4 regions of the Afifella sp. JA880 genome follow, and region 3 is predicted to be linked to each of the others. Evidence: predicted binding sites of a transcription regulator. Region 3 holds the regulator's gene; each other region holds the start of a gene.
What was found. Region 3 encodes LexA, which represses DNA repair genes until DNA is damaged. Its sites were predicted from a motif close to TGTTCNNNNTGTGTTCNG; they were not measured.
Positions count from the first base shown of each region.

Region 1 (7,464 bases), on a different contig from region 3:
GAGATGGAAGCGCAGCCGAACGACAGCATGAGCGCGCCGGCCGGCGAGACCGCTGAAGCTCCCGCAAAGCCGATGGACTCGTCCGTCTTCCTCACCGAGCAGAGCGAAGACCAGATCCAGGCGAGCAGCTATATCGGCCAAACGGTCTACAATCAGAGCGACGAGGCGGTGGGCGACATCAACGACCTCCTCTTCACGAAGGACGGCGGAGTTGACGGCGCGATCATCGGCGTTGGCGGCTTCCTCGGCATCGGTGAGAAAGATGTCGCTATCAAGTTCAGTGAAATCGACGTGCAGACCGATGAAGATGGCGACCTGCACCTCGTGATCGACGGCTCGAAGGAGGCGCTTGAAGCCGCTCCGGACTTCGTCGACCTCGACGACCAGAAGGCGCAGGCTGATGCCGCGGCCCAGCAGTCGCAGACTGAAAGCGGCGGCATGGGCACCAGCACCGGCGGTGCCCCGGCGACCGGCGAGCCGGCCCAGTCGAACTAAGCCATACCCCTATTCGGGTTTGAACGATGCCGTCCGCACCATGCGGGCGGCATTTTCTTTGAGCCCGGCTTTTTTCGGAGCGTTGCCTCCGCCGAACGGCTGACGCTCAAGCTTCGTTCTATTTCTCGCTGGTCGCGCCAGACTTGTCGGTGTCGCGCGTCTCTTCATTGATGTCAGAGGCATCGCGCGCCTCCTCGCCTTCGGCGGGCTCTTCATGCTCCGCAGGGGCGTCCGCGCCCATCTCCGCTGCACCGCCTTTCCAATACTGAAAGAGCGGACCCTCCCGCCCATAGATGGGATCGGTGTCGGGAAGCGGCACGCTTGCGGCCTTCTTCCTGGCCTCCTCGAAATCGATCTCTTCGGGCTTGGTGATGTCGCCCTCCTGCCCCGGCGGATAAGCGCCGACGACCGAAAAATCCTCCGTTGCCGACAGCTTTTTGTGGCCGACGCCGGCGGGAATGACGATCACGTCGCCAGCGTTGATATCGGTTTCGATGCCGTCATCGCCGCCGAGGCCGACGCGGGCCGAGCCGCACACGCAGGCGAGCACTTCATGCCCCTTGGTGTGGAAATGCCAGAACGGATAGATCGACCAGACCCACACGCCCTGCCACATATTCCGCTTCAGGATCGTGTCGGCCGCCCCGGCCATACGGACCGGCTCGTCGAGACCTCCGCGATAGACGAGCGTCGGCAGCTTGCTGTTGGGAATGCCGCTCGAAGGTTCAAAATCGTAGGATTCGACTGCGACGCTGAGATCGAGATCGTGCGTTGCCATGCGATGTCTCCGCTCTTGGGTTTCTCAATCCCAATGCAGAGGAAGGCAGATCAGTTCGCTAGGCTGTCTTGAGAAGCGCATCTCGGCGCGCCAGGCTGGCGGTCGGCCACACCTCCTCGAGATCGTAATATTCCTCAAAAGCCGGGACATCCGCCGGCAATTCGAGCCACGGGACCTTCGAGCGCGTATAGATATGAACGTCCGGCGCGAGCACATGCGGATTATCGAGCGTTCCGACCCGCAGGAAGCTCAAGATTCCGCGGCGTCCGTAATCGCTCCAGAGCGCAATCTGGCAGTTCGGGCAGCGATAGACGTCGTGAGGAAGCCCGCTCGCCGTCGGCAGCGTCACGATGATCGGCTCTGCCTTGAAAAGCTCGATCCGGTCGCGCTCGATGAGCGCGTTGAGGACGAAAGCGCTGCCCGTCTCCCGCTGGCAGTCCCGGCAATGACAGCAATGCACGAACATCGGCCGCGATGTCAGCCGGTAACGCACCTCCTTGCAGGAGCATCCCCCTTCGAGTTCCACAGGCATATCTCTCCCCCCAAGCCCTCAACCTCGCAGGAAGTGGGCCGACGAAGAAGCTCGGAAGTTTCGCCGGCCCCATCCTCACGGCTCGATCATGAGCAACAGCTACGGCAAGCAATACGCATTTTTTTGCACAGCCCCCTTGCGACTTGGTCGGCAGACGCAGAGAACGAGACAAGAACAATAGTACAATCCCGCAGCCCGGCCATCGCCTCGCAAGACAGGGATCGTTGCCCTATCTTGGGCTTAAGCGAATCGAAACCTGATGACCCATTCAAACGCCGACCGACACGACGATCCCTTGTTCGACCCGCAAACGCCCGCGCCGCGGCCGGGTGGCATCGCTGCTCGCGCCCAGGCGGGGCAGGTCTCCGCTCCCGCGCGCTACCTGCAAGGCCTCAATCCCGAGCAGCGCGATGCGGTGGAGACGACCGAAGGCCCGCTTCTGGTGCTCGCCGGCGCCGGCACCGGCAAGACCCGGGTTCTGACGACGCGCATTGCCCACATCCTCGCCTCGCGCCGCGCCTTTCCCTCGCAGATCCTCGCGGTCACCTTCACCAACAAGGCCGCACGCGAGATGAAGGTGCGGATCGGCGCCTTGATCGGCGGTGAGCAGACGGAAGGCATGCCGTGGCTCGGCACCTTTCACTCGATCGGCGTCAAGATCCTGCGCCGCCACGGCGAACTCGTCGGCCTGCGCTCCGATTTCACCATCCTCGACACCGACGATCAGATCCGGCTGATGAAGCAGGTGATCCAGGCCGCCGGTCTCGACGATAAGCGCTGGCCCGCCCGCCAGCTCGCCAATCTCATCGATGGCTGGAAGAACCGCGGCTTGTCGCCTGACAAGATTCCGGATTCCGACGCTTACGCTTTTGCCAACGGGCGCGGGCGCGAGCTCTACACCGCCTATCAGGAGCGTCTGAAGACGCTGAATGCGGTCGATTTCGGCGATCTTCTGACGGAATGCGTGCGGCTCTTTCGCGAGCATCCCGATGTTCTCGAAAGCTTCCAGCAGCGCTTTCGCTACATTCTTGTCGACGAGTATCAGGATACCAACGTCGCACAATATCTCTGGCTGCGCCTCCTGGCCCAGCGCCCGGAAGGCGAGCGCGCCAATATCTGCTGCGTGGGTGACGACGATCAGTCGATCTATGGCTGGCGCGGCGCCGAAGTCGCCAACATCCTGCGCTTCGATCACGATTTTCCCGGCGCCAAGGTGATCCGCCTGGAGCGCAATTACCGTTCGACAGGCCATATCCTCGCAGCCGCGTCATGCCTCATCGCCCAGAACGAGAGCCGTCTCGGCAAGACGCTGTTTCCGGCAACCGACGATATGGGCGCGCCGGTTCTCGTCGCCTCCGGCTGGGATTCCTCCGAAGAGGCCCGCTCGATCGGCGAAGACATCGAACGAAAGCAGCGCCAGGGCATCTCTCTCAATGAGATCGCCATCCTGGTGCGGGCGTCCTTCCAGATGCGCGAATTCGAAGACCGCTTCGTCACGCTCGGCCTGCCCTATCGTGTCATCGGCGGCCCACGCTTCTTCGAGCGCATGGAAATCCGCGATGCGCTCGCCTATCTGCGCGTCACGCAAAATCCGGCCGACGGGCTCGCCTTCGAGCGCATCGTCAACACGCCGAAGCGCGGCCTCGGCGCGGCCACCATCCAGCTCATCCATTCACATGCGCGCAGTCGTGACATCCCGCTTCTGGCGGCGGCCGGAGAGCTCGCGGCGACCGAGGAGATCAAGCCGCGCCAGCGCCAGGCACTCGGCGATCTGGTTCGTAACTTTGCGCGCTGGTCGGAGATGCTGGAACACACGCCGCATCCGGAACTCGCCGAAATCATCCTGGAGGAATCCGGCTACATCGAGATGTGGCAGCGCGACCGCTCGCCGGAAGCTCCGGGCCGGCTCGAAAACCTCAAGGAACTCGTCAACAATCTCGGTGAATACGATTCCCTCGGCGGCTTCCTGGAGCATGTCTCGCTGGTCATGGACACCGAGGGTGGCGAGACGGAAGAAGCCGTCTCCATCATGACGCTGCATTCGGCCAAAGGGCTCGAATTCGACGTCGTCTATCTGCCCGGCTGGGAGGAAGGCCTCTTCCCGCACCAGCGCGCCCTCGACGAGAGCGGCAAGGCCGGCCTCGAAGAGGAACGCCGTCTCGCCTATGTCGGACTGACGCGCGCCCGCCGCCACGCCACCATATGGTTCGTCGGCAATCGCCGCGTTCATGGCCTGTGGCAGTCCACCCTGCCCTCGCGCTTCATCGACGATCTGCCGGAAGACCACGTCGAAGTTGCCGAACCCGCAAGCTACGGCGGCTATGGCGGCGCCGGTCATTATGGGTCGGGCGGCTACGGCGGCTCACGCTTCGAGCGGATGGAGCCTTTCGATTCCGCCTATCGGACGCCGGGATGGCAGCGCGCCAAGTCGAACCGCGATCGCGCCGATCCGAGAAACCGCACCGGACGCGGGCCGACGACCCTCGAAGGAGAGCTCGTCGCCAAATCGGTGATCGGCGGCAAAAGCCGCTATTCGGTCGGCGAGCGCGTCTTCCACCAGAAATTCGGCTATGGCACCATCCACACGATCGACGGCAACAAGCTCACGATCGACTTCGAAAAATCCGGCCGCAAGCGCGTGGTCGACAGTTTCGTCGAGGCGACCTGAGGAGGCTGGCTCACGCTGCCGGACACCCTCTGCGCGAGTGACTTTCGACGAAAGTTGCGCAAACGGCGCTTGAAAGCAGCCACAGCTGCTCTTTAATCCCGCTCTTCCAGCGCAGAGCGGGTCCATGCACGACATCATCACCGAGATTGCGCTGATCGGCGCCACCGGCATTGCCGCCCAATGGCTGTCCTGGCGTTTCAGCCTGCCTGCGATTGTCGTCCTGTCGCTCGCCGGTCTTTTGATCGGACCGGGCCTCGGCCTCATCGATCCGGAATCGGATTTCGGCGATTTCCTGCGCCCGATCATCGCGGTCGCCGTCGCCATCATTCTGTTCGAAGGCGGCCTGACGCTGCATTTCCACGAAATCCGCGAAACCTCGATGGGGGTGCGGCGGCTCGTGCTGGTCGGCGGCCCGCTGGCGTTCCTGCTGGGCACACTCGCCGCCCATTTCGTAGGCGATCTCAGCTGGCCGACGGCAACGGTTCTGTCCGGCCTCTTCGTGGTCACGGGTCCGACCGTCATCATGCCGCTGCTGCGCCAGGCCCGGCTTGCCCAGCGGCCGGCATCCCTTCTGCGCTGGGAAGCCATCATCAACGACCCGATCGGCGCCCTGTTTGCGGTTCTGGCCTTCGAAGTCATTCTCATCAACCATCACGAGCAGGCATTTTCCGACTTCGCCATGTCGATCGTCGCGGCGGCCGTCGTGGCGCTCGCCGGCGCTTATCTTCTCGGCCGCATTCTCGTCACCGTCTTTTCCCGCGGCTGGGTGCCGGAATACCTGAAAGTTCCGCTCATCCTGGCAGCCGTTCTCGTCGCCTATGCCGCGACCGATCTTCTGGTCGCCGAAGCCGGCCTCGTGGCCGTGACAGTGCTCGGCATCACGCTCGGCAATTCCCGTATCGCGAGCCTCGACGAACTGAAGCGCTTCAAGGAGACGATGACGGTCCTCCTCGTCTCGGGCGTCTTCGTGCTGCTCACGGCAACGCTCACCTGGGCGGATCTCACCGCGCTCAACTGGCGCCTCGCCGCCTTCATCGTCGTTCTCCTTCTCGTCGTACGGCCGCTCTCCGTGCTCGTGGCAACGATCGGCAGCGGCCTCAAACTCTCCGAGCGGCTTCTCGTCGGCTGGATCGCCCCGCGCGGTATCGTGGCGGTGGCAGTCGCAGGTTTGTTCGGAACGGAGCTTGCGGCGATCGGCGTCGACGACGGCCCGCTGATGGTGCCGATCACCTTCGCCCTCGTCTTCGTCACCGTCGTCGTCCACGGCTTCACACTCCCCTGGGTGGCGCGCCACCTGGGCCTTGCAGCAGACAGGCGCTCGGGAATCCTCGTCGTCGGCGCATCGAACTTCACCAAGGCGCTGACGGCCCGTCTCAAGGAGATGAAGATCCCGACGATGGTGGCCGATCGCAACTGGTCGCGTCTGCGCCTTCTGCGCCAGACGGAGACGCCGACCTATTACGGCGAGATCCTTTCGGAGCCCGCGGAATTCTCGGTCGAGTTCAACCGCTACGACTATCTCATCGCGGCGACCGACAACGATGCCTACAACGCCCTCGTCTGCACGGACTTTGGCCCGCATTTCGGCCGCACCGACGTCTTTCAGATCGACCGTCAGCGCGACGAAGACTCCGGCAGCAAGAAGAACATGGCCGTCACCGTCGGCGGCCGCCCCCTGCTTGCGTCCGGAGCGTCCTACTGGGAGCTAGAGCGGCGCTTGTCGAGCGGCTGGACGATCCAGTCGACCCCGCTCACGAAGGAATACACCTTCGAGGATTATCGCAACGAGCGCGGCGACGATCTGGAGATTCTGTTGTATGTCGCAGCCGACGGCAGCCTCTTCTTCGCCGAACAGGCGCAGGAGCGTGCCGCCTCCAATGCCGGGCGCATCCTTGCCATGGTGCCGCCAGAGAAAGAAAACCAGGACCGCACGACGGAGAAATCCGTGCGTCGCAAGGTCCAGCGAGAGACAGACAAAGCCAAGACATGACGGCACGTATCAGTTTCACCGGCAGCCGGGAGGAAGCGGAGCTTCTCTCGGATCGGCTCGACGCGGCGTTTGAAGAGGAAGGCGGCGTCGTCGCCTTGAGCGAAGCCGGTCCGAACTGGCAGGTCGAACTCTATCTCGAAGGAGACAATGCAGGCCCGCTCCAAGCGAAGTTGAGCGAAGCGCTCGCCGCGGACGCGGCGAAGTTCGACATCGAAATCCTGCCTGAGACCGACTGGGTCGCCCAATCCCTGAAAGGGCTCGCGCCCGTCCCTACCGGGCGTTTCATCGTTCATGGCGCCCATGATCGCGGCGCCGTTCCGGCCGGACGGATTGGCATCGAGATCGATGCCGGCCAGGCCTTCGGCACCGGTCATCATGCAACGACGCTCGGCTGCCTGGAGACGCTGGACGAACTGGTGAAAGTCCGCCGCTTCGACCGTCCGCTCGACGTCGGCACCGGCACGGGGCTTCTGGCGATCGCGCTCGCGAGGCTCTTGCGTGAACCCGTTCTCGCCTCCGACATCGATCCGATCGCCGTCGAGATCGCAGCCGAAAACGCCCGTCTCAACGGCGTCGGCCATCTCGTCGAGACGATGACCGCCACAGGGCTCGGCCATCCGAGGATCGCCGCCTGCGCGCCTTACGATCTGATCGTCGCCAATATTCTGGCCGCACCTCTGATCGCGCTCGCGCCGGCAATGGGACGCGCCAGCGAAGCCGACGGCGTCATCGTGCTCTCCGGCATTCTCAACACACAGGCTTCACGCGTGATGGCGGCCTACCGCAATCAGGGCTTTGCTCTGGAGACACATCGACGCTTCGGCGAGTGGAGCGTACTCGTCCTGTCTCACCGCATCTGATCGAGCCCCAAGAAGAGGCTCGGAACGAAAATCAGAACCGCGACGCGCGGTCGCGCGTCGCCGCGAGGTCGCTGCGGCGATAACCGAGACGTGCAAGCTCGTCATCATCGAGCTTCGACAGGCAGACGTTGACCGCGTGCT
Region 1 is NZ_JAOANH010000002.1:230,990-238,453, forward strand. It holds gene NYQ83_RS09315 (PRC-barrel domain-containing protein) at 1-495, shown strand, start outside; gene NYQ83_RS09320 (cupin domain-containing protein) at 614-1,273, opposite strand; gene NYQ83_RS09325 (GFA family protein) at 1,332-1,805, opposite strand; gene NYQ83_RS09330 (ATP-dependent helicase) at 2,065-4,473, shown strand; gene NYQ83_RS09335 (cation:proton antiporter) at 4,598-6,463, shown strand; gene NYQ83_RS09340 (50S ribosomal protein L11 methyltransferase) at 6,460-7,323, shown strand; gene NYQ83_RS09345 (hypothetical protein) at 7,355-7,464, opposite strand, start outside.
Region 1: NYQ83_RS09330 (ATP-dependent helicase) is a predicted target of LexA. The motif match lies at 1,965-1,982, and genes of this name have one in related genera.

Region 2 (7,464 bases), 1.4 Mb from region 3:
GCTCACCATCGGCTCTGAAAACACCCCCGTCTCCGCCGGCCGCATCGAGGCTGAGACGATCGCCTTCGGGGACGGGACGGGTACCCTCCTCCTCAACCATTCCGACCGAGATTACAGGCTCGACCCGGTTCTTTCCGGCAACGGCGCGGTCAAAGTTCTTTCCGGCACGACCATCCTGACCGGCCGCTCCTCCGGTTTCACCGGCACGACGGACATCCGCAATGCGCGCCTGCTCGTCGGCGAGGAGGCCGGCAGCGGAGCTTCCCTCGCCGGCACGCTTCAAGTCGGCGACAACGGTCTTCTCGGGGGCACCGGCCGCGTCGGCACGACACGCGTCGATGCAGGCGGCACGCTCTCGCCAGGAGCCGACGGGATCGGCACCTTGTCGGTCGATGGCGATCTCACCCTCGCCTCCGGTTCGACCTATGCCGCAGAGCTCGCCACCGACGGGTCGAGCGACCGTGTCGATGTCGCCGGCCAGGCCGTCATCGCGGGCGGCAGCCTCGCTTTGTCCGGCGCGCGCGGCCCCGGACATTACACGCTCCTGACGGCACGCGAGGGCGTCACCGGCCGCTTCGACACGCTCCTTGCGACGAGCCGGCTCTTCCTCGATCTCGCGCTCGATTACGAGAGCGGCGCCCTGGCGCTTGCCGTCACGCGCAACGACGTCGCCTTTCAGGATGCCGCCAACCGCGCCGATCAGCGTGCCGTCGCCGCGGCGGCCGAAAGCCTCGGTGCCGGCAACGCGCTCTACGACGCTCTCCTGCTTTCGCCCGATACCGCGACTGCCGAAGCCGCCTACAGCGACCTGTCCGGACAGGTGCATGGCGCCGCGCGCCGCGCCGTCGTGGAACAGGGCCGCTTCCTGCGCGATGCCGTCGGAGCGCGCCTGCGGACGGCTTTGCGCGATGAGACACCCTCGCGCTTTTCTCCGCTCGCCTATACGGGCGAGGATCTCCTCGAAGCCCCGGCGAGCGCGGCGCTCTCCTATGCCGCCGGTCAGAACACCGGCCGCGAACCCCGCGGAGCACGTCGCAACGTTTGGGCGAAGGCCTATGGCAGCTGGGGGACTTTCTCGGCTGAAACCGGCAGGTCAGGCTACTCGGTCAAGGAAGGCGGGCTCATCGCCGGTCTCGACAATATGGTCGGCTCGGCCTGGCGTCTCGGCAGCGCCATCGCCCTCGGGCGTACCTCGCTTAACGGACGCGATGGCGCCGACGCCTTCGTCGACAGCTATGGCGCGGCCCTTTACGGCGGCCGCAACATCGGCGCTTTCGGCCTGACGGGCGGAGCCGCCTATACGTTCAACCATATCGAGACGACGCGCGACGTCGTCATCGGCGAATTCGCCGAACGCGAGCGCGCCGATGACTGGAGCGGGACAGGCCAGATCTTCGGCGAGGTGAGCTACGAGACCTCGCTCGCCGCTCTTGCCATCGAGCCCTTTGCCGGCCTCGCCTTCCTGCATGTCGATGGCGACGAGATTTCGGAGTCGGGAGACTTGGCAGGGCTTGCCGGAGATCTGGAAAGCCAGAACCTCCTCTTCTCCACGCTCGGCCTGCGCGCCTCGAGCCTCTTCACGCTTCCCGGCGGCCGGCTTGCCGTTGTCGCCGGACATGCCGGCTGGCGCCATGCGGAGGGCGACCTCGCACCCGCGGCAAAACTCCGTTTCGTGGCCGGCGGGCCGGGCTTTGCGACGCAAGCCGCGCCGGTTGCCGCCGACACGGCGCTTCTCGGGGCCTCGCTCTCCGTCGCGGTCGCCGAAATGGCGATGCTGTCCTTCTCCTACGACGGCGAGTTCGCCGCCGAAGGCCACCGCCACGATTTCAACGGCAGTTTTTCGATGCGGTTTTAGAGAGGGGCGTTTCCGCCGAACGTTCTTGCCGGGCGTTCCTGGGGGAATCGGCCAGGGCGCCAGAGGCGTCAGCTCAGTCCTCAGGCGGCATATCCCTCCAGCCGCTCCGCCGCATGGCTTTTGAGCCAATCGGCGAAAGCCTCCGGCGGCAGGGGCCGGGAAAACAGATAGCCCTGGCCTTCATGGCAGCCCGCCTCGATCAGAAAATCGGCGACATCCTGCGTCTCCACGCCTTCCGCCACCACCCGGTAGCCAAGCGCACCGGCCATATGAATGAGGCTCTGCACCAGAATGGACCCCCGGCTTCCCGGCTCCAGCTTGCGGATGAACGTCTGGTCGATCTTGATGATGTCGGCCGGGAAATCATGCAGATAGGAGAAGGTCGAATAGCCGGTGCCGAAATCGTCGATGGCGCAGACGACGCCGAGCTCGCGGATGTCGGTCAGGTTCTTCACCACGCGGCGGCGGTTGGAGATGAAGGTGCTCTCGGTGAACTCGATCTCCAGGCACGACGGCGAGACGCCGTTCTCGGCAAGCACGCTGGCGAGACGGAGACCGAACTCCTCCTCCTCCAGATTGGCGGCTGAGACGTTGATGGAAACGCGCAGATCGTAGCCTTCGTCGCGCCAGGCGCGCAGCTGGGCAATGGCCCGGAGCTTCACCCACGACGTGAGCGGACGCATGAGATCCGTCTGTTCGGCGAGCGGGATGAATTCGGCCGGGGACACGGACCCGTATTCGGGGTGATCCCAGCGCAACAGAGCTTCGGCGCCATAACACCGGCCGGTCTTCAAATCGATGCGCGGCTGGTAGACGAGCGACAGCTCTCCGTCACCGCCCCTCTCCAGAAGCTCGCGCAAGGCGGCGATCAGGGCATAGCGGCGTTTGTGCTCTTCGTCGGTCGCCGCCGAATAAATACCGACGACCCGGTCGCTTTCACGGGCGTCTTGCGCGGCGTGATGCGCGGCGCGCAGAACGTCGCCGGCCTTGACCTCGCCGAGGATGAAAGGGGCGATGCCGCAGGCCATGTGGCTCAGGCTCGCCGCTCCCCTGCCACGACTGAAATCGGCGAGCATGTTGAGCCGCTTGACGAGTTCGACCTCGACCCTTTCTTCGTCCGCATCGCCGATCACGGCGAGAAGCTGGGCTCCGCCCACATGATAGACCGTATGGCCCTCGATCTTCAGATTGCGCACGCCCTCGACTGACAGGCGCATCAAATCGTCGAGATAGGTCGGCCCCAGAACCCGCAACGCCTGGACGATCTGGTTCGGCGGCGCAAGATCGAGAAGGATCGCCAGCCGCCGCTCGCCGGCAAAATCGCGCGCCAAATCCTCGAGATTTTCCGTGAATTGCTGGCGGTTGGGCAGGCCGCTTACCGGATCGATGCGGCCGATGGCATGCTGCAGCTCGATCTGGGTCATGACCATGGCGGCAAGGTCGCGCAGCGCCTTCTCGTCGTCCTTCCCAATCTCACGGGGAACCGTGTCGAGGACGCACATGGAGCCGAGCGTAAAGCCCTCTTTGGTGACGAGCGGCGCGCCGGCGTAAAAGCGCACCCCGTTTTCGACGAGCACGCCCTTGTTGAAGCGCGGATCCTCGGCGAGATCGGAGACGACGAGCACGTCGCCCGAGCGCGTCACCTCAGCGCAAGGGGCATGCTCGCGCGGAATTTGAGGGCCACAGCCGACCCGCGACTTGAACCATTGCCGATCGACGTCTGTGAGAGAAACCGCCGAAATCGGCGTCTCGAAAAATTGCGCAGCAAGGCGGGTGATGCGGTCGAAGTTTTCGCTCGGCGCCGTATCCAAAAGATTGAGCTCGCGCAGCGCGCGCAGACGTGCTTCTTCTTTTTCGTCGGCAGCCATATGGATGCTTCATTTCCGCCTTGTGACTGATCAGAGACTTAATATTTCAATAAGTTGAAAATCGCTTAGCAGTCGGCCCGCGCCTTTTCTGCATCTTCGCCTCCGAGAACGTCCGACGCATGGAATAGTTCATAGCCAGCTTCACATTCTCGTCATCTGAGCTTTTGCGAAGCTTTCCAGAGCGCTTGGCAAGATGAGAATTCTTCCATCTCGCATCCGCTCCCCCCTCCCCGCGCCCTCATCGCCGCAGACGCGTCTTGACTCTCTTCGCCATCTCGGGAATCCATAAGAACAAAATAGGAACATGATCCCATCGCTATGGTCGGAGCACAACACGACAAGGAGTCCGGCGCGGGCTGGCGCGCGGCCGTTCTCAAAGAGCTGCGCCGCGAAGTCGGTGCGCTGGAGGCCGGGGCCCGCCCGGATGCGCCGGCGCTCGCCTTCGAGGCGGAGGCCATTGATGCGCATCTGCCGGAGGGGGGATTGCGGCTTGGCGCCCTGCACGAGATCTGGGGCGGCTCTGCCACCCCGATCGACCGCCACCCCGCGGAGGGAACACAAAAAACTGGGGCGGCCGGGATCGAAAAGATCGGCGGGAACGGCGGCGCGGAAGACATCGCGGCCGCCACCTTGTTTCTCGCCGGCCTCCTCGCCCGTCTCTCCGGCCCCGTTCTGTGGTGCCTCAAGGCCCGCGATCTTTTTACCCCGAGTCTTGCAGCCGCCGGTCTCGATCCGGACCGGGTGATCTATGCCGAAACCTGGCACGAGCGCGACGTGCTCGCCGCCATGGAAGAGGGGCTGCACCATCCGGGGCTCGCTGCCGTCGTCGGCGAGGTGGCGCGGCTCGGTCTCACCGCGTCGCGGCGCCTGCAGCTTGCCGCCGAAAGCGAGGGCGTGACGGCCTTCACGCTTCTGCGGCCGCATCGCCAGACGGGGGCGGAGCCGACGGCCGCTGCAACACGCTGGCGGATCCGCTCCGCCCCCTCGCTGCCGCTGATGTCATCGTCTTCTGCCGCCCATCCTGTCGCCGGCATCGGGCGCGGGCGCTGGCGTGTCGATCTCATGCGCTGCCGGGGCGCCGATCCGGCGAGCTTCATCACGGAGGCCTGCGATGGCACGGGTCGTCTCGGTGTATCTGCCCTTCTTCGCGACGGAGCGGATGCGCCTCACCTCGACCGATCTGCCGCCTGAGGCGCCGCTCGCCTTGACGACGCGCATCGGCGCCCAGCGCCTTGTCGCCGCCGTCGATGCGACCGCCCTGGCGCATGGGCTGAAGCCCGGCATGGCGGCGACGCAGGCGCAGCTGCTCATGCCGGGCCTCACCTTGCGCGACTACGCACCCAGGGCCGACGCCCATGGCCTTGCGAAACTCGCCGCCTGGTGTCTTGCCCGCTACAGCCCCGTCGTGATGCCGTCCCCGCCGGACGGGCTCCTTCTCGATGTCACCGGCTGCACGCATCTTTTTGCGGCCAGGACAGAAGGGCAGAGCCGCAATCTGGACGAAGGCGAAGACAACCTCCTCGCCGATCTCGCCGCCCGTCTCGCCCGCCGCGGTCTGACGGCAAGGCTGGCGCTTGCCGGAAGCGTCGGCGCCGCGCATGCGCTCGCCCGCTTTGCCGCACCCGACTGCACCCGCATCGCCGAAACGCAGAGCCTCAAAGGCGCGCTCGCTCCCTTGCCGGTGGAAGCCCTGCGCCTTTCGCCGGAGACGACGCAGGCTTTGCGCCGGCTCGGCTTTGAGCGGATCGGCGACCTCATCGGCATCAAGCGTGCACCGATCACCCGCCGCTTCGGCCATGACGTGTTCCTGCGCCTCGATCAGGCGCTCGGCCTGTCGCGCGAGCCGCTCGTCCCCCTCATCCCGTCCGAGCTCGTCTCAGCAAAACTCTCCTTCGTGGAGCCGGTCATCACGGCGGAGGGGCTCGCCCAGGCGGTGGAGCGTCTCTGCGTGGATCTCACCGCCGTCCTGGAGGCACGCCAGCACGGAGCCCGGCGGCTCGACCTTCACGTCACGCGGCTCGATCGCAGCACCGGCATCGTCTCGGTGCGCATGGCAAAGCCCAGCCGCGCGCCAGAGCATATGGCGCGGCTCATCTGCGAAAAACTTGCCGGCCTCGATTGCGGCCTCGGCGTGGAGAAAGCCCTTCTCGCCGCCCCCCTCACGCGCCCGCTCCTGCCCGAGCAGATCGCCTCGGAGCTCTACGGCCGGCCGCAGGAGCCCGATCTCTCCACCCTCGTCGACCGGCTCGCCAACCGGCTCGGCGCGGGCCGCATCTACCGCACGGCGCCCGTCGAAAGCGACTGGCCGGAACGCTCGGTGCGCCGGGTCGCGGCTCTTGCCCCGAAACCCAGGACGGAGACGCCGCGGCCGGAAAATTGGCTGCGCGACTGGCCGCGGCCGGCGCGGCTTCTGGCCGATCCGATGCCCGTCGAAGTCATCGCGCTTCTGCCCGATTATCCGCCGGCCCTCTTCATCTGGCAGGGGCGCCGCCACCGCATCTGCCGCGCCGACGGGCCGGAGCGGATTTTCGGCGAATGGTGGCGGGCGCCCGGCGAAATCGCGCTCGCCCGTGACTATTTCCAGGTCGAGGACGAGGCCGGCCAGCGCTTCTGGCTATTTCGCGAGGAAGCGGGCAACCGCTCGCCGCGCTGGTATCTGCACGGCTTCTTCGCATGAGCGCCGCCCCTTACGCCGAATTGCAGGCGACCTCGAACTTCTCCTTCCTGCGCGGCGCCTCGCATCCGGAGGAATTGTTCGCCGAGGCGGCGCGTCTCGGCCTGCCGGCACTGGCGCTCACCGATCGCGGCTCGCTCGCCGGCATGGTGCGCGCCCACCAGGCCGCGAAGACGACGGGCGTGCGCCTCATCGTCGGCTGTCGGCTCGATCTCGCCTGCGGCATGCCTCTCCTTCTCTATCCGCGCGACCGGGCGGCCTATGCGCGGCTCTGCCAGCTCCTCAGCCTCGGCAAGAAACGCGCCGGCAAGGGCGCCTGCTTGGTCACGGCGGAGGAGGTGGCGGCCTTCGGCGAAGGCCAGATGGCGACCCTCATTCCGGACATGGCGGATGCGGAACTCGCCGCCCGGCTCGCCTGGCTCAAAGAGACCTTCGGCGCCGATGCCTCGCTCGCCCTCACCTTGCGCCGCCGGCCGAACGATGCGGCGCGTCTTGCCGCGCTCGTCGCCATGGCGGAGCGGGCCAAAGTGGCGCCGGTCGCCACCAACGACGTCCTCTATCACGCGCCGGAGCGGCGCATCCTGCAGGATGTCGTCACCTCGATCCGCGAAGGCGTCACCATCGACGAACTCGGCTTTCGCCGCGAGCCCTTCGCGGAACGCCATCTGAAGCCGCCGGAAGAGATGGCGCGGCTTTTCTCCGCCTACCCGCAGGCGCTCGCAAGAAGCCTGGAAATCGCCACCGCCTGCCGCTTCTCGCTCGACGAACTCAAATACCAGTATCCGGCGGAGGTCTCGATCCCCGGCCTCACGCCGCAGGAGGCGCTCACCAAACTCACCTGGGAGGGGGCGCAATGGCGCTTTCCGGACGGCGTGCCGGAAAAAGTCACGGCTCAGATCACCCATGAACTTAATCTCGTCGCGGAGCTCGATTACGCGCCCTATTTTCTCACCGTCCATTCCATCGTGCGCTTCGCCCGCTCCAAGGGCATCCTCTGCCAGGGGCGCGGCAGTGCCGCCAATTCCGCCGTCTGCTTCGCGCTCGGCATCACCTCCATCGATCCGGAG
Region 2 is NZ_JAOANH010000001.1:1,726,873-1,734,336, forward strand. It holds gene NYQ83_RS08125 (autotransporter domain-containing protein) at 1-1,855, shown strand, start outside; gene NYQ83_RS08130 (putative bifunctional diguanylate cyclase/phosphodiesterase) at 1,936-3,723, opposite strand; gene NYQ83_RS08135 (ImuA family protein) at 4,042-4,914, shown strand; gene NYQ83_RS08140 (DNA polymerase Y family protein) at 4,835-6,400, shown strand; gene NYQ83_RS08145 (error-prone DNA polymerase) at 6,397-7,464, shown strand, end outside.
Region 2: NYQ83_RS08135 (ImuA family protein) is a predicted target of LexA. The motif match lies at 4,011-4,028, and genes of this name have one in related genera.

Region 3 (7,464 bases):
GACGATGGGCGCGCGGAAATGGTCGATGTCGGAGACAAGGCGGTGACGACGCGCATCGCCGTCGCGAGCGGAAGCGTTCGCATGGCGCCGGAGACACTGCGCCTCATTCGCGAGGGCGACATGAAGAAGGGCGACGTCATCGCGACCGCGCGTATTGCGGGCGTGATGGCTGCCAAGCGCACTTCCGATCTCATCCCGCTCTGTCATCCTCTGGCTTTGTCGAAGATCGCCGTCGATATTCTGCCCGACGAGAAGCTTCCCGGCCTTCGGGTGCGTGCGATGGCACGTGTGGATGCCAAGACGGGGGTCGAAATGGAAGCGCTCACAGCGGTTTCCGTCGCCTGTCTCACCATCTACGACATGGCGAAGGCCGTCGACCGGGCCATGACGATTGGCGATATTCGCCTGGAGGAGAAGAGCGGCGGCGCTTCCGGCGATTGGCGTTCCGACCCATGAGCCTGATTTCGGTCGAAGATGCCGTTGCCCGCATGCTCAAAGGCGTCACGCGCCTCGGGGAAGAGAGTGTCCCCCTGACGGAAGCACGCGGCCGGGTGCTTGCGCGCGATCTTGCAGCGAGACGTAACCAACCGCCGTTCCGTGCGTCTGCGATGGATGGCTATGCCGTACGCGCTCAGGATACGCCCTCAGGCGCATGGCTGCGCCAGATCGGCGAAGCACGCGCGGGCTCCCATTTTGCCGGAACTCTTGGCATGGGGGAGACGGTTCGCATCTTCACCGGAGCGCCTGTCCCCGACGGGGCCGATGCCATCCTCATTCAGGAAAACGCCGGCGCCGACGGCGACCGCATCGAGGTTCTGGAGCCGGTGGCGGCAGGCCGGCACATACGCGCCGCGGCCTTCGACTTCCGGGAGGGCGAGACGCTTCTTCATGCCGGACGCCGGATCGGGACGCGCGAAACGGCGCTTGCTGCAGCGATGAACCATGCAATCGTTCCGGTACGCCAGAGGCCAATCGTGGCCATCCTTTCGACCGGCGACGAACTCGTCGAACCCGGAGAAGAGCCAGGCCCAGACCAGATCGTCTCCTCGAACGGCGTGGCGATTGCCTCGATGGTTGTGGCCTGTGGCGGTCTCGCACGCGATCTCGGCGTCGCCGTCGACGACAAACAGGCGATTGCCGATGCTGCAGCAGGCGCGGCGGATGCCGATATCCTGGTGGTGATCGGTGGCGCCTCGGTCGGCGACCACGATCTCGTCCAACCGGCGCTCGCCGAGCAAGGTCTCAAGGTCGATTTCTGGCGGGTCGCCATGCGGCCGGGCAAACCGGTCATGTTCGGTACGCTCGGGCGCACCCGGGTGCTCGGCCTGCCCGGAAACCCCGTCTCCGCCCTCATTTGCGCACTCGTCTTTTTGAAGCCTCTTATCGGGGCGATGCAGGGTGCCGAAGGCGGCGAGCCAACACGCCTGTTGCCACTTGCAGCAGCGTTGCCTGAGGTCGGCAACCGCCAGCAATATCTACGGGCGCGCTTCGTTGAGTGGCAGGGGCGGACAGCCGTCACCGTCGCTGACGAGCAGGATTCGTCTCTTCTTGCGACGCTTGCCCGTTCGGACGCCCTCATCATTCGCTCTCCCTTTGCTCCAGCGGCCCGGGCCGGCGATGTGGTTGCCGTCATCGATCTCGCGCAAGCCCTCTCGTAACCTCCCGCACGGCCCCCAAGACTTGTGGAACACGCCATGAACAGGTAGTGTGCGTTCGTGATTTGTACACGAGACGCGACTCGCATCGCGAGGGGACGGCAATGCTGACAAAGAAGCAGCTCGAGCTTCTGCTCTTCATCAATGAAAGACTGAAGGAATCGGGCGTGCCGCCCTCGTTCGACGAGATGAAGGACGCGCTCGATCTGAAATCGAAATCCGGGATTCATCGCCTCATCACCGCCCTGGAAGAGCGTGGCTTCATCAAGCGGCTGCCGAATCGGGCACGCGCGCTGGAAGTTCTGCGCCTCCCCGATGCGGTCAATCCGAGTTTCGGGCGACCGCAGCAGCGAGGCTTCACGCCGAGCGTAATCGAAGGCCGGCTCGGCAAGGCGCCCCAACCCGTTGAGGAAGAAGCCATCGAAGAGAGTGAGCGAGGCGCGAGCGTCCCGGTCATGGGGCGGATTGCGGCCGGCGTTCCGATCTCCGCCATTCAGAATCAGAGCCATTCCATCGTCGTGCCGCCGGACCTCCTTTCGAAGGGGGAGCATTTCGCGCTCGAAGTGCGCGGCGATTCCATGATCGAGGCCGGCATTCTCGACGGGGACACCGTGGTCATTCGTCGTCAGGACAGTGCCGACAGTGGAGATGTGGTGGTGGCGCTGATCGACGACGAAGAGGCGACCTTGAAGCGGCTGCGCCGCAAAGGCGCATCGATCGCGCTTGAGGCTGCCAACCCCGCCTACGAGACCCGCATCTTCGGTCCGGACAGGGTCCGCATCCAGGGTCGCCTCGTAGGGCTTTTGCGCCGCTACTGAGCGCTTCTCAGCCTTTCTGGCCTCGACGTCATTTGAGTGCCGGCGACCCCTGCCACGGTCGCCGGATGGATGGGCGCGATGTGCGAAGGTCAAGGTGCGGAGCCACACCGTCCGGGGGGTTGATTTCCATAAAGAGAGCGTGCGCTCCATGGGTGGCGAGCGCGGTGCGGTCGATGACGATGCGCGCGGCGCAATCTCTTGGTGCGCGCAGCTGCGTGACGATAATCTCGACGCGACGACAATCTTCCGAAAAGGCCACCGGATCGGTGACGCGCGAAAGGGTCAGTCCTTCGGGCATCTCCAGAACGCAGGCTTCGGCGTCGCAACGAAAGCCTGAGGTTCCCGCGGCTTCCGCCTCGCCCTCCCGCCAGACATCGTCAAGGAAGGAGCCTTGCCGTGCACCGACGATTTGGAGGTGTCCGGCGACGTCACGGGCAGCAACCGCCCTCCCCGCCTCATCCACCAGAAGGTCGGGCCTGGCGCCGAGAAGCCATGCAAGCAGCGCCCCCAGCAAGAGTGGTGCGACGCCGTAGAGGCGCAGCTGCGAGCGCCAGAGGCTGAGCCACAGAAGCCCGCCGCACATCAGAATGAGCGCGATCGCGGGAAACGGCGGGACGATAACGGTGGCGCCCGACAATGACGCTACGAAATGCGCCGAAGCGAGGACGAGATCGATGCCCCAGGCCATGACGGTCAACGGCACGGTTTCCAGACCGAACGGCATCGCAATCAGGCTGATGAGCCCCGCCGGCATCACGATGAGCGAGACGAGCGGCATCGCAATGATATTGCCGAGGAGAGAGTAGGACGCGAGCCGTCCGAAATGGAAAGCCGCGAACGGCGATGTGGCGAGACCGGCGACGAGCGTGGTCAAGCAGACGGCACCGATCGCCACGACAGGCCTGCGGAGAAGCCGCGAGAGCCCGTGGGCGGGTTCAGCAAGATCCTGGCGCGGACGGTCGCGCCAGGCTTCCCAGGCTGCCACCAAGGCGGCGACGGCCAGAAAGGACATCTGGAAGCCCGGTTCGAGCACACTCTCGGGCTGGAGCGCGACGACCACGAAAGCTGCAATCGCGAGGTTGCGCAGTGAGAGAGCGGGACGATCCAGAAAAACGGCCGTCAGCATGACCGCAAGCATCACGAAGGCGCGGATCGTCGCCACGTTGCCACCGGAGATCGACAAATAGAAGGCGCCGACGGCGAGTGCTACGGCCGCTGCGATTTTTCGAATCGGGAGAACGAGCGCCATATGTTCCGACAACGCCAGCACCGCACGCACGAGCCAGAAGGCCGTGCCGGCAATCAGCATCATATGCAGGCCCGAAATCGCGAGGATATGCGCAAGCCCCGCGATCCGCAGAGCGTCGACGTCCGCATCCGCGATCTGGCCACGATCGCCGACGAGAAGTGCTGCCGCGATTGCGGCGGGCGGGCCTGCCACCGCGTCGGTGATCCGCTCTGCGATCGCTCGGCGGATGGCCGCAATCGCCAGGAACACATGGACGCCGCTCGGTGGTTCGACGACCGTCAGAGTGCCGAAGACGAAACCCGACGCGCCGATCCCATCGAAAAACGCCGCCCGAGCAGGATCGTAGCCCCCAGGGATCGCCGGGCCCGGCAGCGGTGCCAGCCGCGCCGCCCCCTTCACCCTTGCGCCAATCGGCGGCAGATCGGTGCGCAAGGTGAGCCGGACCCTGTGCGGCGTCTCTTCGGCCGAAAGACGCTCAATGCGCACCTGGTCGAGGACGACCCGCGGCGTTCGTTCAGCGCGGGTTTCGACAGCCACCACCCGGCCGGTCACTTCAGTGCTCAGCGGATGTTGGAGCACCGGCGCGCGAAGGCTTTCAACGCGAAGCTTGCCTGCGGACATCCCGGCCAGAAAACAGGCGAGGAGCACCAACGGATAGGCGCCGCCACCGCGCCACCACGCGAGGCATGCGGCACTCGCCGCAGCCAGGGCTGCGGGCAGAAGCGCGGAAAGCAAAGGCTCGCGCGGCAAAATGAAATAGGCGGCCGCGCCACAAGAAAAGCCAACCGCCAGGAAGAGAAAGCCGCGCCGCTCCTCGAAATCGCGGGCAGCCAGTGCTCTGAGATGCGCGGTGTGAGACGCCACGCCGTAGCGGAAGCGCCTGAGCCGGCCAGGCGGCACGAAGCCTTCGATACGGCGATCGTCCTGCGAAGGCCGCTCCCCATCCGCCGCGCTTGACTGTCCGCCGCTCGGTTCCATGCTTGCAAGCACCCGGCGCTGTGGCTAGACCGAGGCCATCTTACACGCGGGCCGGGCATCCACCAATCGCCCCGCCCTTTTGCCAGCCAAAACCACCATGTCATCTCATCCGATTACCCGCTTCGCTCCCTCGCCAACCGGCTTTTTGCACATTGGCGGCGCACGCACGGCGCTCTTCAACTGGCTCTATGCGCGGGGCCGCGGCGGTAAAATGCTGCTCAGGATCGAGGACACCGATCGCCAGCGCTCGACCGATGCCGCCATTGCGGCCATCCTGGACGGGCTCTCCTGGCTCGGCCTCGATTGGGACGGTGAACCGATCTCACAATTCGCCCGCATGGACCGCCATGCCGAGGTGGCCTGGCAGCTCGTTGAGAGCGGCCACGCCTATCGCTGCTATGCCTCCCAGGAAGAGCTGGCGGAGATGCGCGAGACGGCACGCGCCGAGGGTCGCCCGCCCCGTTATGACGGGCGCTGGCGCGACCGCGATCTGTCCGAAGCGCCGGAAGGTATCAAGCCGGTCATCCGCATCAAGGCTCCGCAGGACGGAGAGACGGTCATCGAAGATCACGTTCAGGGCCGCGTCACGTTCCCGAACCGCGACCTCGACGATTTCATCATCCTGCGCTCGGACGGAACGCCCACCTACATGCTGGCCGTCGTCATCGACGATCACGATATGGGTGTCACGCACGTCATTCGCGGCGACGACCATCTCACCAATGCCGCCAGACAGGGCATCATCTACGAAGCGCTCGGATGGCAGGTGCCGCAATGGGCGCATATCCCGCTCATTCACGGTCCGGACGGCGCCAAACTCTCCAAACGTCATGGGGCGCTCGGCGTCGAAGCGTATCGGGCGATGGGCTACCTGCCCGAGGCGCTCCGCAACTATCTCGCACGCCTCGGCTGGGGCCATGGCGACGAGGAGATCTTCTCCTCCGAGCAGGCGACGGAATGGTTCGATCTCGACGCGATCGGCAAGGGCGCGGCGCGCTTCGACTTCGTCAAACTGCAAAATCTGAACGGCCATTATATCCGCCAGGCGGACGACGAGCGGCTCGTTGCCGACATGCTCAAGATCCTCCCCGAGATGGAGACGCCGCCGGCATTTCCCGCAGAGTTGAGTGCGGCGCAGCGTTCGCAGCTCATGCAACTCATGCCGGGTCTCAAAGAGCGTGCGAAGACGCTGGTCGAACTGGCCAACAACGCGGCCTTCCTGTTTGCGGCGCGGCCATTGACGCTCGACACCAAGGCAGCAGGCCTTCTCGACGACGATGCTCGCCGTCGCCTCGGTCTTCTGCGCGATGCCCTCAGCCATTGCGCATGGGAAACCGATCCCCTCGAAGAAGCGGTGCGTAATCTCGCAGAATCTGAGGGCGTCAAGCTCGGCAAGCTCGCACAGCCGCTGCGCGCTGCACTGACAGGTTCGACGTCCTCGCCAGGGATCTTCGACGTGATGCTCGCCCTTGGACGCGACGAGACGCTCGCCCGCATCGGCGATCAGGCGAGCGCTGCGTAAGCTTCATGGTGGGGCGCTGCCACCTCAGGCAACGCCCTGCCCTTCACGTAAGCTCAGCGCCTGCTCTCATCTTGCGGTGCAGCGCAAAAGCCGATAGCACTCGGACAGCTAAACATCCACGACGCGGACTCTTCCGGGGGGAGGCGCAGCCCAAGTTGCGCATGCTGGAGTCTTGTGTCGATCCACAAAGGGGTGAAGTGTATGAGCGACTCCAAGGCGACCTTGAGCATCGGTAACGAGAACTGGGACTTCCCGGTTCGCGAGGGAGTAATCGGGCCATCGGTCGTCGACATCTCATCGTTGTATCGAGAAACAGGGCGGTTCACCTACGATCCTGGTTTTACCTCAACGGCCGCCTGCGAATCTGAAATCACCTACATCGACGGTGACGAAGGTACCCTTCTTTACCGCGGCTACCCGATCGAGCAGCTTGCCGAGCACGGCGATTTTCTCGAAACCTGCTACCTGCTTCTCTACGGTGAATTGCCGACGAAGGAGCAGAAAGCAGACTTCGACTACCGCGTCACGCACCACACGATGGTGCACGAGCAGATGTCCCGCTCTTTCCAGGGCTTCCGGCGCGACGCGCATCCGATGGCGATCATGGTGGCCATGGTCGGTGCCATGTCGGCCTTCTATCACGACTCCACCGATATCGCCGATCCGTATCAGCGCATGGTCGCATCGCTGCGAATGATCGCCAAGGTGCCGACCATCGCGGCGATGGCCTACAAATATCATATCGGCCAGCCGTTCGTTTATCCGAAGAATGACCTCGATTACGCGTCGAACTTCCTCCGGATGTGCTTCGCGGTTCCCTGCCAGGAATACGAGGTCGACCCGATCCTGTCGCGCGCCATGGATCGGATCTTCATCCTCCACGCCGATCACGAGCAGAACGCGTCCACCTCGACGGTACGCCTTGCCGGCTCCTCGGGCGCCAATCCGTTCGCCTGCATCGCTGCGGGCATTGCCTGCCTTTGGGGCCCGGCGCATGGCGGCGCCAATGAGGCCGCCCTCAACATGCTGCAGGAGATCGGCACGCCGGAGCGGATTCCGGAGTTCGTAGGTCGTGCGAAGGACAAGAACGACCCGTTCCGGCTCATGGGCTTCGGGCACCGGGTTTACAAAAACTACGACCCGCGCGCGCGCATCATGCAGCGCACCTGCCACGAGGTTCTCGAAGAAATCGGCGTCAAGGACGATCCGCTTCTGAATGTGGCCATGGAGCTCGAACGCGTC
Region 3 is NZ_JAOANH010000001.1:368,613-376,076, forward strand. It holds gene moaC (cyclic pyranopterin monophosphate synthase MoaC) at 1-456, shown strand, start outside; gene glp (gephyrin-like molybdotransferase Glp) at 453-1,658, shown strand; gene lexA (transcriptional repressor LexA) at 1,760-2,473, shown strand; gene NYQ83_RS01825 (ComEC/Rec2 family competence protein) at 2,502-4,700, opposite strand; gene gltX (glutamate--tRNA ligase) at 4,798-6,222, shown strand; gene gltA (citrate synthase) at 6,424-7,464, shown strand, end outside.

Region 4 (7,464 bases), on a different contig from region 3:
CGACAAACGCATCATCATCGTCGACGGCGAGCCCGCCGGTGCGATCAACCGGATCCCGGCGGTGGGTGATGCGCGCTCCAACATGCATGTCGGCGGCAAGGCCGTCGCCGCCGAACTCACCGATCGCGACCGGGAAATCTGTGCCCGCATCGGCCCGGAACTCAAGGCGCGCGGCTTCATCCTCGTCGGCATCGACGTGATCGGCGACGTGATGACGGAGATCAACGTCACCTCGCCCACAGGCATCCGCGAGCTGCAGCGTTTTTCGGATATCGATGCGGCTGCGATGGTGTGGGACGCGATCGAACAGCGCTGCGCGGGCTGACGGGGGCAGAACCCCCGCCCTCAAGTCTGGCTTAGACGAGAAGCGAGACGGCCGACGGCATCACCTCGCCGGCGACAAAGCCGTGAATGCGGGCGACGAAATCGTCGACCTTGCGCAACACCTTGCGCTCTTGCGAGGCGTCGGTACGCAGAAAGAAGGGATAATAATTGGTCGTGCCGAAATCGTCGATGAGGACGAGCCGGCGGATTTGCCCGTCGACGTCTTCCTGGACGAGAACATTGCACAACATGATTTTTCGCGTCGGCACGCGATACGTGACGAGATGGTCGCAAAACGTCTCGACGGCCGCCTGACATTCCGGCGAATAGCCGTGGATCGTCAGATAGCTTTCGAGCGTGCGTGAGATCTCGCCGTCGCCATCGCGAATGAGCTCCACCGAGAGCCCCATCCCGAGGGTCGTCGGCACGAAGCCGAACTGCCGCGCCACATGCGCGAAGGCTGCCTCGCCGCGGACCTGACCGAGGCGGCGCAAAATGTGCTCGTCCTGGCGGTTGTCGTCGAAGCGCACGAGCGGTCGCAGACGCTTCCATGCAGCCTTTGACCGGCGCTGGTCGGCGAGCGTGTAATCCGGTCGCCGCACCTTGATCCCGCGATCTTTGCGCGAGGGATCGACAAAGCAGAGCCGTCGGCCTCCGCGCGCAAACGGGATCGCCTGGCTGAGATTGACGGTGCCCGCCTCGGACCGCCGGTCCGCTTGCGCGCGCATCGTTTCCGGTCCGGCGACGAACGCCCAAACCGGCGCAAAAAACGCCCTTAGGCGCTCCGAAGCGCGCCTCTTTTCAATCGAATCGCAGACCATGTGCCCCGGCCGCCTGTTCGCACGCGCAGCGTCGATCCGCCGCGAATGTCATGTGTTTTTCATAAAGTCCCCAGAGATGGGCGTGACAAGGGCGGCTGGGTTGGAAACGCAAAGAAGTGACTGATGCGTTTCATATTGTTTCTCTTGCGCAACAGGTGCGCCTCCTGAGCCGCGTTCCTTTTTCGTTCTTGTCAACGTCTGAAAGCTGAGTCATTCTGCAATCAGAACGGGGGTGGGGATCATGGTTTCTCGCGTTACGACAGTGGCTTTTCGCGGGGTCGAGGCGATCCCCGTCGATGTCCAGGTGCTGATCGCGCCGGGGCGCACGCTCTTCAACATTGTCGGCTTGCCCGACAAGGCGGTGGCGGAAAGCCGGGAACGTGTGCAGGCGGCGATTCATGCGTCGGGTCTCGCGCTTCCGGCCAAGCGCATCACCGTCAATCTCGCCCCGGCAGACCTTCCGAAAGAAGGCAGCCATTACGATCTGCCGATTGCGCTCGCCCTGATGGCGGCAATGGGCGCCATTCCGGCCGATGCCGTCGGCGATCACGTGGTGCTTGGGGAACTCGGCCTCGACGGTCGCATCGAAGCGGTGGCGGGTGTGCTGCCGGCCGCCATCAGCGCCAATGCGCTGAAGAAGGGGCTCATCTGCCCCGCCACCTGCGGAGGGGAGGCTGCGTGGGCCGGTGAAGAACTCGCCATTCTGGCGCCGAAGAGCCTGATTGCGCTTGCCAATCACATCGCCGGCAGTCAGGTCCTGTCTCAGCCCAAGCCCGCACTTCGCGCCGCGAGCGAGGCCCTTCCCGATCTCTCAGAGATCCGCGGCCAGGAGAGCGCCAAACGGGCGTTGGAGATTGCCGCAGCCGGTGGCCACAACATGCTGATGATCGGCCCTCCGGGGGCCGGCAAATCGATGCTGGCGAGCCGGCTGCCTTCGATCCTGCCGCCGCTTGCGCCGCGCGAGCTCCTCGACGTGTCGATGATCTCCTCAATCGCCGGGACACTTGCCGGCGGGCGGCTGTCGAGCCAGCGACCCTATCGGGCACCGCACCATTCGGCCTCCATGGCGGCGATGGTCGGCGGCGGCATCAATGCGCGTCCGGGCGAGGTGTCGCTTGCCCATCACGGCGTGCTCTTCCTCGATGAATTGCCGGAATTCACGCCGGCCGTGCTCGATTCGCTGCGCCAGCCGCTGGAGACCGGCGAGGCCGTCATCGCGCGCGCCAATCACCGGGTCACCTACCCGGCTGAATTTCAGTTGATTGCGGCGATGAACCCGTGTCGCTGCGGCATGGCGGGCGAGCCCGGGCACACCTGCCGGCGCGGCGCCCGTTGCGCCGCCGACTATCAGGCCCGGCTCTCCGGGCCTTTGATCGACCGCATCGATCTCAGGATCGAGGTGCCTGCACTCTCTGCCATCGATCTGATCGGACCCGCCGAGGCGGAGCCTAGTGCGGCCGTGCGCGAGCGTGTGGCGACGGCGCGTGCGATGCAGGCGGAGCGCTATATGTCCCGCGGCCTGCCGGGCCTGCGCATCAATGCGCGCGCCGGCAGTCGCGTGGTGGAAGATGTCGCAGCTCCAGACGAGGCCGGTGCCCGTCTCATTCGCGATGCCGCGGAAGCGATGGGCTTATCGGCGCGCGGCTACCACCGCGTCCTCAAGGTCGCGCGCACACTCGCCGACCTCGACCAGGAGGAAAAGGTGCGCCGCATCCATGTGGCGGAGGCCTTGAGCTACCGCCAGAGCGCGTCTCTGCTTGCCGCGGCCGCATGAGGCGCGCAGCCGCGGAAAAGCCGCGGCAACCAAAGGCCGAGTGATGTCGCAAAGGGGCGCTCGAACCTCTTCCCGCGATCATCCGCAGAAGAGAGCGGCGCCATGCGTCCTCGCCCGAGCGGGATCGCCCGTGTGGCTCGTCCGCGAAAAACGGCCGGTCAGGCGGCTTTCTGCAGTCCTTCGTATCGAAGGGCCCGGCCGTTTGCGTCGAAGAGCTGCAAATCTTCGGCATTGGCAGCAAGACGCACGCTTTTGCCGCGCTCGACCGCCACTTCGCCTGCAAGTTTCGCCACCACGGGATCGTCTTGGCGGCCGATATCGACGTAGACGAGCGTGACCTCGCCCAGAAGCTCCACCAGCGTCACCTCGCCTTCGATCAGTGTGTGCTCGCCGGCTTCCGCGAGGCGGAGGCTTTCCGGGCGGACACCGAGATGGCCAGGGCCTTGTGAAATGGCGATCCCCTCGGGGCGTGGGAGAGTGAAGTCTCTGCCGCCTTCAGGCGCGACCCGCAGCCCATCCTGCGTGGTGCTGAAGGTGGCAGCTAGAATGTTCATAGCGGGCGAGCCGATGAACTTCGCCACGAACAAATTGTCTGGCCGGTGGTAGAGCTCCAACGGCGTGCCGACCTGCTCGACCTGGCCTTTGTTCAACACGACGATGCGGTCGGCGAGCGTCATCGCCTCCACCTGGTCGTGGGTCACGTAGATCATGGTCGTGTCGGGCATCTTCTCGTGCAAACGGGCGATCTCGATGCGCGTCTGCACGCGCAGCGCCGCATCGAGGTTCGACAAGGGCTCGTCGAAGAGAAAGACCGCCGGGTCCCGGGTGATCGCGCGCCCGATCGCCACGCGCTGGCGCTGGCCCCCGGAAAGCTCCTTCGGCAGCCGGTCGAGATAGGGCTCGATCTGGAGAATGCGCGCCGCCTCGCGAACCCGCTTGTCCACCGCATCGCGCCCGGCCCCTTTGTCGAGGCGGAGCCCGAAGGCCATGTTGTCGTAAACGCTCATATGCGGATAGAGCGCGTAGGATTGGAACACCATGGCGATACCGCGCTCTTTCGGAGTGCGGTCGTTGACAGTCTCCCCGCCGATCTCGAGCGTGCCGCGCGTGATGTCTTCAAGCCCGGCGATCACGCGCAAAAGCGTGGATTTGCCGCAACCGGATGGGCCGACGAAGACGACAAATTCCCCATCCTCGATGTCGAGGTTGATGCCCTCGAGCACTTTGACCTTGCCGAAGGCCTTATCGACGCCGCTCAGCCTGACATTGGCCATCGAAGCTCCTCCCATTTGACGACCGATCGCCGTTTAGCGAAGGCGCCGCCGGCCCTTCGCTGCAAGCAATTGTCTGGGAAACGCCCGATGGGGCGAGAGGCTGCAACTCCGTCCGGCGCAAAGCTCTCTTAGGCCGCTACGACTGAGGAACTGCAACCTGGCTTTCGTCTCAGGCGTCTGTCCGGCGTCGCACCCGCACCACGACCTCGACGGCGGTGATTTCCATGCCTTCTGGGGGCTCGGGAACCTGCGTCAGGCTCACCGGACCATCGATATCGATAAGGGAATTGTCCCCCTCGACGAAGAAATGGTGGTGGTCGGAGACGTTCGTGTCGAAATAGGTCCGCGCCCCATCGACTGCGACTTCTCGCAGCAGCCCGGCTTCGGTGAACTGATGCAGGGTGTTGTAGATCGTCGCAAGCGAGACCGGTACCCGCATCAGTTGCGCTTCCTCGTGCAGAAGCTCTGCGGAAATATGCCGATCACCCTTCTTGAACAGCAAGCCGGCCAGGGCCACACGCTGTCTCGTCGGCCGCAGACCGGCACGACGCAGCCAACGGGTCAGCTGCTCAGGCGAATTGTGGTTGTGTATAGCCGTCATCTCAGCTCGCTCTCGGCAGTCAAAGAGTTTATAGGACGCTGCCTTTAGCCCTATATGCGAATTTGTATCGTTCTGACAACTCTGACGCTGTGTCGCTGTTGCCGCGCGGCTCGGTTTCGCTACGCGGCGCGGTATGTTAGGTAGCGAGTTGTCGTTAAGGAACCCAAATGACCCGCCTCACAGAAAGACCAATGCAATGAATGAGCGGCGCAGCCATTTCGAGTATGAGGACCTTCTTGCCTGCGGGCGGGGAGAGCTTTTCGGGGAGGGCAATGCGCAATTGCCGCTGCCGCCGATGCTGATGTTCGACCGTATTTCGGAGATTGCTGACGAAGGTGGCGAATATGGCAAGGGGCGGATCCGTGCCGAGATGGAGGTCCGTCCCGACCTCTGGTTCTTTCCCTGCCATTTCCATGGCGATCCGGTGATGCCAGGCTGCCTGGGTCTCGATGCCCTGTGGCAGCTTCTCGGCTTCTTCCTCGGCTGGCTCGGTGCCCCGGGCAAGGGCCGCGCGCTCTCCGTCGGAGAAGTGAAATTCTCCGGTATGGTTCTTCCGACCGTCAAACGACTGGAGTACGGAATAGAGCTGAAGCGCATCCTGCGCTCCAAACTCACGCTCGGCATCGCCGATGGCTGGCTGAAGGCCGACGGAGAAGTCATTTACCGCGCAAAAGATCTGAAGGTCGGGCTGTTTACAGCGAATCAGGCTGTCGCCACCGCGTAAGGCGCGCCAGGACCGGACTATCAAAGGGAGAAGGTGATGCGACGGGTCGTCGTCACCGGTATGGGGATCGTATCCTCGATCGGCAACAATACGCAGGAGGTTCTCACCAGCCTGCGGGAAGCGCGCTCGGGGATCGTGTTCGCGCCGTCTTATGCCGAGCATGGCCTGCGCAGTCAGGTGCACGGCGCGCCGACGCTCGATGCCAGCACGGTCGTGGATCGGCGCGCCATGCGTTTCCACGGCGGCGGCACGGCCTGGAACCACGTCGCGATGGAACAGGCGATCGCAGATTCGGGCCTCGAGAAGGACGACATCTCCAACGAGCGCACCGGCATCATCATGGGTTCCGGCGGGCCGTCGACCCGTGCCATCATCGAGGCGGCCGACAAGACCCGTGAGGCTGGTTCCTCGCGAAAGGTCGGCCCCTTCGCCGTGCCGAAAGCCATGTCGTCGACCGCTTCGGCGACGCTTGCGACCTGGTTCAAGATCAAGGGCGTCAATTATTCGATCTCCTCGGCCTGCGCTACGTCCAACCATTGCATCGGCAATGCCTGCGAGCAGATTCAGTACGGCAAGCAGGATGTGATGTTCGCCGGCGGCTGCGAGGAGCTCGATTGGACCCTGTCGGTACTGTTTGACGGCATGGGCGCGCTGTCCACGAAGTACAACGATCGTCCAGCCATTGCCTCGCGGGCTTACGACAAGAACCGCGACGGGTTCGTCATCAGCGCCGGGGCGGGCGTCCTCGTGCTCGAGGAGCTGGAGCACGCCAAGGCGCGGGGCGCCAAGATCTATGCCGAGATTGTCGGCTATGGCGCCACCTCCGATGGTGTCGATATGGTCGCGCCGAGCGGCGAGGGGGCGATCCGCTGCATGCGCATGGCGCTGCAGAACGTCGGCGAGAAAATCGACTACATCAATCCACACGCGACCTCGACGCCGGTCGGTGACCTCAAGGAGATCGAGGCGATCCGCGAGGTGTTCGGCTCAGGCGATGCATGCCCGCCGATTGCGGCGACGAAGTCGCTCACCGGCCATTCGCAAGGCGCCACGGGTGTTCAGGAATCGATCTACACGCTTCTCATGATGCAAAACGGTTTCATCTGCGAGAGCGCTCACATCGAGGAGATGGACCCCGCCTTCGCCGACATGCCGATTCTGCGCGAGCGGCGCGACGGCGTGGAGATCAACACAGCCTTGTCGAATTCCTTCGGCTTTGGCGGCACCAATGCCACTTTGGTGTTTCAACGGCTCGGTTCCTGATGTCTCAAGTGAAAGGCCTGATGGAAGGCAAGCGCGGCCTCGTCATGGGTGTCGCCAATGATCATTCGATTGCCTGGGGCATCGCCAAGGCGGTTGCCGAACATGGCGGCGAGCTTGCTTTCACCTATCAGGGCGAACAGTTTGGCCGACGCGTGAAGCCGCTGGCCGAAAGCGTTGGTTCGACCCGCGTCTATCCTTGTGACGTCGAGGACGACGCCTCCATGGACGCCGTGTTCGCACAGATCGCCGACGATTGGGGACAGCTCGACTTCCTCGTCCACGCCATCGCGTTCTCGAACCGCGCCGAGCTGAAGGGCCGTTTCGTCGATACATCGCGCGAGAATTTCGTGCGCACGATGGTGATCTCGTGTTTCTCCTTCACCGACATCATGCGCCGGGCGGCGCCGTTGATGTCGCCGGGCGCTTCCGCGCTCACCCTGACCTATGCGGGCTCGACCCGTGTCATGCCGAATTACAACGTGATGGGTGTCGCCAAGGCCGGGCTCGAGGCCTCTGTGCGCTATCTGGCGAGCGATTTCGGCACGGCTGGCATTCGCGTGAACGCGATTTCGGCGGGCCCGGTGCGGACGCTTGCCGGTTCGGGCGTCTCCGATGCGCGGCTCATGTTCAACTATCAGCGGGCAAATTCGCCGCTGCGCCGGGCCGTGACGATCTCGGATGTC
Region 4 is NZ_JAOANH010000003.1:594,475-601,938, forward strand. It holds gene gshB (glutathione synthase) at 1-325, shown strand, start outside; gene NYQ83_RS15825 (PhoP regulatory network YrbL family protein) at 357-1,052, opposite strand; gene NYQ83_RS15830 (YifB family Mg chelatase-like AAA ATPase) at 1,387-2,919, shown strand; gene NYQ83_RS15835 (ABC transporter ATP-binding protein) at 3,078-4,193, opposite strand; gene irrA (iron response transcriptional regulator IrrA) at 4,363-4,794, opposite strand; gene fabA (3-hydroxyacyl-[acyl-carrier-protein] dehydratase FabA) at 4,991-5,518, shown strand; gene fabB (beta-ketoacyl-ACP synthase I) at 5,555-6,781, shown strand; gene fabI (enoyl-ACP reductase FabI) at 6,790-7,464, shown strand, end outside.
Region 4: NYQ83_RS15830 (YifB family Mg chelatase-like AAA ATPase) is a predicted target of LexA. The motif match lies at 1,318-1,335, and genes of this name have one in related genera.